2 linked regions of the Kordia antarctica genome follow. The protein of the gene in region 2 interacts with the protein of the main gene of each other region in a pairwise test. Links are inferred from orthologs where the notes say so. Each region holds a gene or a part of one and is shown on either strand. Other genes may lie near its edges.

Evidence for each region.
Region 1: the proteins of odhB (region 2) and lpdA interact in binary tests that used the Escherichia coli proteins (3 or more experiments, as listed by UniProt). The link is inferred for Kordia antarctica from one-to-one orthologs.

Annotation. Positions count from the first base shown.
Region 1 is NZ_CP019288.1:5,460,126-5,463,291, reverse strand. The notes cover bases 91-2,918. They hold lpdA (dihydrolipoyl dehydrogenase), read right to left. Parts: upstream 2,294-2,918; coding sequence 887-2,293; downstream 91-886. Other genes in these bases: IMCC3317_RS22965 (T9SS type A sorting domain-containing protein), read right to left, coding at 2,697-2,918; IMCC3317_RS22975 (anti-sigma factor), read right to left, coding at 91-802. Also shown: more of IMCC3317_RS22975, read right to left, coding at 1-90; more of IMCC3317_RS22965, read right to left, coding at 2,919-3,166. UniProt on the Escherichia coli protein: Lipoamide dehydrogenase is a component of the glycine cleavage system as well as of the alpha-ketoacid dehydrogenase complexes.
Region 2 is NZ_CP019288.1:4,032,569-4,035,834, reverse strand. Bases 323-3,250 are described here. They hold odhB (2-oxoglutarate dehydrogenase complex dihydrolipoyllysine-residue succinyltransferase), read right to left. Parts: upstream 2,442-3,250; coding sequence 1,203-2,441; downstream 323-1,202. Other genes in these bases: IMCC3317_RS16815 (2-oxoglutarate dehydrogenase E1 component), read right to left, coding at 2,641-3,250; IMCC3317_RS16825 (carboxypeptidase-like regulatory domain-containing protein), read right to left, coding at 323-1,077. Outside these bases: more of IMCC3317_RS16825, read right to left, coding at 1-322; more of IMCC3317_RS16815, read right to left, coding at 3,251-3,266. UniProt on the Escherichia coli protein: E2 component of the 2-oxoglutarate dehydrogenase (OGDH) complex which catalyzes the second step in the conversion of 2-oxoglutarate to succinyl-CoA and CO(2).

The sequences.
Region 1 (3,166 bases), 1.4 Mb from region 2 along the record:
TAATTGGTTTTAAGAAGAAAGGCTCATTTGGATCGCCTACTAAATCTGGCTCAACCGAAATTACAACTGGTAATCCTGTTACGATTCCGTCAATTCCCGCTGGAAGATTGAATAAGAAATCTTCTCCTGGAAATAATGGTGCAGGTTCATTTCCACTATACGGAGACGAACTGTCTGCTGCATTTGCACTTGTAAATTTTCCTGTGGTTGCTGGTGCAGAACCGGTATTAAATACTGCCCAACCTTCATATTTCCAACCTGCAGAAAGCTGCGGAAGATTTATTAATCCTGCCGTTGTCATGTTTTGTATAAACCAAACACCTCTATCATTGTTTCCATTATCAACTCCGCCAACATTATCCGTTGGAGTATCTGTAACGAAAGATCCTGAAAATGGAGTCGTCGTATTTGCAAAATTTCCAACCACGCTATTGATTGATAATGTAGCTGCATTTGCCACAAAACCACCTTTTAAAATTTTTGTATTTGAAGGCGCTGGATCGTCTCCTGTTGCGAGTTCAATTGACAAAATAAATTCCGTTGCCACATCTAAATCCGCAGTAACTAAAGTAAATGTTTGTGTTGAATTCACCGATCCTGTGTTGAATCTTCCTGTTGAAATTGGCGTATTGTTGACTACAATCCAACCTTCGTACACGAAATTACTTGGTAATGGCGCTACACCATTTAGATTTACAGTTAAAGTTGACGTTGGCACTGGAGGCGTTCCGTCATCACTAGAACATGATGAGAATGCTATAATTCCTATAAACATGCTCGCTATCATTAAACTTTTCTTCATCTTTTTATTTTTTTAATTTTTTTTCAATCTTTCAATCTTTCAATCTTTCAATCTTTCAATCTTTTAATCTTTTAATCTTTTAATTTATATATGTAATGCTCTGTCTTCCGTAGCTGCCAACGCTGCTTCTTTGATTGCTTCTGCAAATGTTGGATGTGCGTGTGACATACGTGCTATATCTTCCGCAGATGCTCTGTATTCCATTGCTACAACTGCTTCTGCGATTAGATCGGCTGCTCTGGCACCAATCATGTGGATTCCTAAGATTTCATCTGTTTTTTCGTCTGCTAATATTTTAACGAAACCGTCTAAATCCATACTTGCTCTACTTCTACCCAAAGCTCGCATTGGAAATTGTCCCGTTTTGTACGCAATTCCAGCTTCTGTTAATTCTTCCTCTGTTTTTCCAACAGCCGAAACTTCTGGCCATGTATAGACAACTCCAGGAATTAGATTGTAATCAATATGTGGTTTTTGTCCTGCGATGATTTCCGCTACCATTGTACCTTCTTCAGATGCTTTGTGTGCTAACATTGCTCCTTTTACAACATCGCCAATTGCGTAAATGTTTGAAGCCGAAGTTTGCAAGTACGCGTTTACTTCTACTCTACCTTTATCGTCAATTTTTACGCCAGCCGCTTCTGCGTTCAATCCGTCCGTATATGGACGACGACCGACAGAAACTAGGCAGTAATCGCCTTTAAATTCTACTTCTTCGCCTTTTTTGTTTTCAGCTTTTACAACAACCTCATCACCAACACGTTCCACAGAAGTTACTTTGTGAGATGTGTTAATTTTAAATTTTTGCTTTTTGAATACTTTTGTCAACTCTTTAGAAAGTCCTGCGTCCATTCCTGAGATGATTCTGTCCATGAACTCAATTACAGTAACTTCTGAACCTAAACGTTTGTATACTTGTCCTAATTCCAAACCAATAACGCCGCCGCCAATGACAAGCATGTGTTTTGGTATTTCTTTTAGTTTTAAGGCTTCTGTTGACGTGATCACTCTTTCTTTATCTAGTTTGATAAATGGTAAGTTTGCGGGTTTACTTCCAGTAGCAATGATGATATTTTTTGCTTCTATTTCTTCCGAAGTTCCATCATTTTTGGCGATGTTTACGTGAGTTGCATCTTTAAAACTACCCAAACCTTCGTAGACATCAATTTTATTTTTCTTCATCAAGAAATCAATTCCACCAGTCGTTTGATCGACAACAGCCGTTTTACGAGCAATCATTTTTTCAAGATTTACTTTTACTTCTCCTGAAATTTCAATTCCGTGATCGTCAAAGTGCTTGATAGCTTCTTCGTAATGATGCGAAGAATCTAGCAATGCTTTTGATGGAATACAACCTACATTTAAGCAAGTTCCACCTAAAGTGCTATATTTTTCAATAATTGCTGTTTTCATTCCTAATTGCGCACATCTTATTGCGGCAACATATCCGCCAGGACCAGAGCCAATTACGGCTACATCGTATGAATTCATAATTTTGTGTTTTTTTGAACTATTTTGATTTCAAGAATACAAAAGTACAATTATTTTAGGGTTGTGCAATGCTTTTAGTATCGCTTCGCTCAATTTAAGAATTCAATGATTCAAGGTTGTTTGTCGACACTGTTTTTTGATTTTAAGAAATAATCTGCAAGTCAGCATGTTTTTTTGGTATGTGAATTATTTACTCAATAGAATAAACTTATAAACCTTTCAACTTTTAAACTAAAATTTGCTTCGCTGTTAGCATTTTAGTCGTTGTATTTTAAGGAATTATCAAATTAACACATTTTCAAATTGACACATTATTTTTTTAGTTCAAAAAAAAGCGGCAATTTATACAAGATAAATTACCGCTTTTGGTTTATTTTAAAATTAAAAATAATATAGTATTGGATTAGTTAACGATAATACGTTTCGTTGTTACTTTTTTGTCTGTGATTAGTTTTAAGATGTATACATTTGGACGTAAGTTTCCTAAATCTACAGGAATTTTATCTTGATGACTGAATACTTTTTCATATATTATTTGCCCCGTATTTACATCTAATACTTGAATTATTCCGCGTTGTACTTGAGCTTCTTGAATTTGAACTGTAAATTGCCCACGACTCGGATTTGGAATTAATACAATAGTATCGTCTGTTGCAGTTCTTCTGAATGGCTCTGATATTTCTTCATCACTTCTTCCATTAAATTCAACAAAATAGTGACATTCACTTCCAAATTCGCTTTCAAGTTCTTCCGATAGATTTTGAGAGAACGCAAAATGATAATTTACAGATTGTTGCACACCTTCATTCATTCTAAATTCTACGCTTAACGGATAGTATGCTCTTGGCGGAAGATCAACACTTAATAGTTGTG
Region 2 (3,266 bases):
ATCAGTCACCAAAGCGGCATCAATTGCTTGTCCGTTTTCATCTTTTTCCAGAAATCTATTTTTAGATGTGATTAATATAGTGGGTTGACTTCCATACAATACTGTTGTTGCCAACGATTTTAAAACCACAATAGTATCAATGGTATTTACATCTATTTCATTTATATTTCCGTAATATGGAAATCCGTCATAGAATATAAGTGCTTCCTGACCTCTGATGGAGAGAATTGGTTGTCCAGGTTGTGTTCTTATTTTACTTGTCGCTGATTTAAAGCTTGTTCGAGCCCAAGAATTAAATCGAGAACGAACATTTCCTTCGCCCATAGCTACATTTAAACCCGCAATTCTTCCTCTTAAAACATCTGTAAGATATACACGATGCGAACCTATATCATCTGAAGTTAACATGGAACCTAATGAAAACGCATTGAAATCTACTTTTCCAAATCCAGTATCAACATATCGTTTTTTCTTTTTCGTTTTATTTCCTTTAATCAAAACTGCTTTCAAGAGTTCTGCGTTGGGTTTTAATTTTATGTTGACAGAATTCAAACTAGAAACAATTATTTCTTTTTCGTGCATTCCTATGTAATCAACTACAAGTGTATCGCCTATTTTGGTTGGTATTTCAAAGTGTCCATCAACGGTAGTTTGAACTTCTATAAATGTATTTTTTATACGAACAGCAGCATTTTGAATTGTCATGTTTTTTCCACTAAAAACAGTTCCATTAATTGTATTTCCGAGCGTTTCTTTTTTAGTCGCTGTCAGATATATTTTATTGGAAACCATCAAATATTTACTAAGTTTTGACATTTCTACCGAAAGTGAATCATACCCAATTGTTATAAATTGAAAAGTATCGGTGTCGCTTACAAAATCTTCATCAAACGTAAGTGTAAATTTACCAGAAGCATTTGTAATTGTCTTGATGTCTTTTCCAACACATTGAATATTCACATACGGAATTGGCTGTTTTGTATGTTCATCTAAAACAAAAGCATCTATCGTAATTGTGTATTGCGAAAAAGCAGACGTTGCGAAAAAAAGAGAAATTATGGTAAGAATCGTTCTCATAATGGTTGGTTTTAAACAATAAAGCATTAAAAAGTAAACACCTATAAATTTACAAAAAAAAATAACCATTACTACTTTTCAGTTGCAATGGTTATTTATTACTTATATAATTTGAATTGAATTTTCTACAATTCTAATGATTTCTTTACATTATTATCCATCAATAATTCTGTCGGATTTTCCAATGCTTCTTTAACTGCTACTAAGAATCCTACCGATTCTTTTCCATCAATAATTCTGTGATCATATGATACCGCAACATACATAATTGGTCTAATCACTACTTCACCGTTTAGAGCAACTGGACGCTCAACAATATTGTGCATTCCTAAGATTGCCGATTGCGGCGGATTGATTATTGGCGTTGATAACATACTTCCGAAAACTCCACCGTTTGAAACTGTGAATGTTCCGCCTGTCATTTCATCAACGGTAATTTGTCCGTCTCTTGCTCTAATTGCTAATCTTTTTACTTCCGCTTCAACACCTCTAAATGATAAGTTTTCTGCATTTCTAATTACAGGAACCATCAATCCTTTTGGTCCAGAAACCGCAATACTAATGTCACAGAAATCATAACTAATCATTTCCTTTCCATCAATCATTGAGTTGACCGCTGGATATAATTTTAACGCTCTTACAATTGCCAACGTGAAGAAAGACATAAATCCTAATCCTACGCCATGCTTTGCTTTAAACGCTTCTTTGTATTCTGTACGTAAGGCAAAAATTGGCGACATATCAACTTCATTAAATGTAGTTAACATTGCCGTTTCATTCTTTGCAGATACTAAACGTTCCGCGACTTTTCTGCGCAACATTGATAATTTTTTACGCTCGCTTCCACGTGTTCCACCAGAAGGAGTTCCCATACTTGGTTGCGCATTTACTGCGTCGTCTTTTGTAACACGACCATCTTTTCCTGTTCCTGTTACTGCGTTTGCGTCCATTCCTTTTTCAGCTAATACTTTCTTAGCTGCTGGAGAAGCACTTCCCGAAGCATATGTTTTTGCAGGTTCGGTAGCTTTTGGCGCTGCTTCCTTTTTAGGCGCTTCTGCTTTTGGAGCATCGGCTTTTGGTGTGTCGGCCTTCTTTGCTGCTTTTGGTGCGTCGCCACTTGGAGCTTCTGCACTTGTATCAATCAAACAAACTACTTGTCCAACAGCTACTGCATCGCCTTCTTCTGCTTTTAAGGTGATTGTTCCACTAGCTTCTGCTGGCAACTCTAACGTTGCTTTATCAGAATCAACCTCAGCAATTGCCTGGTCTTTTGTTACATAATCGCCGTCTTGTACTAACCACTCTGCAATTTCTACTTCAGTGATGGATTCTCCTGGCGAAGGAACTTTCATTTCTAAAATCATCGTGTTCTATATTTTAGTTTGTATTTTATTTTTGTTTGGGCGTTTCCACAAAAATCCATTTCTGCTTCGCGCAATGGTTTCTTGTGGTCAGGCTTTCCGCTATATCTTTTATCTTGTTCTCGATACAAATTTGTTATTTCGCTTAAGCTCAACACACAAATTCACTCGAACTGACGATAAAAGGATGCCGCATCAATCCTTAACGCATGTTGTCTTTAGTTTTATCAAAAACATATGTGATTACTTCTGCATGACGACGTTTTGATCGCACCGAACTTCCTGCTGCTGGTGCTCCGTAAAATCTTCTAGAAGCTACTCTAAAGTTTCTCACTTCATCCATGTGCATTAGTAAATGACTGTACGCTCCCATATTTCTAGGCTCTTCTTGTGCCCAAACAATCTCGTCTGCGTTGGTATATTTTGCAATTATTTCTTTAATTTTTGTTTTCGGCAACGGAAATAATTGCTCCAATCGAACTAAAGCAACATCAGCTTCTCTTCCTTGATTTTCGCGTTCTTCTAATAAATCATAATAAAATTTACCTGTACAGAATACCAACGTTTTTACGTTGTCTGCTTTTACATCAACATCATCAATTAACTTCTGAAAAGTTCCGTTTGCAAATTCAGCTACAGCTGAAACCGCTTTTGGATGACGTAATAAACTTTTTGGTGTGAATACGATTAATGGCTTTCTGAAATCTGCTTTCATCTGACGACGCAACAAGTGATAAAAATTTGCTGGCGTTGTACAATCGGCAATAAACATATTGTCTTTTGCACACATTTGTAAATACCGTTCCATACGACCCGATGAATGTTCTG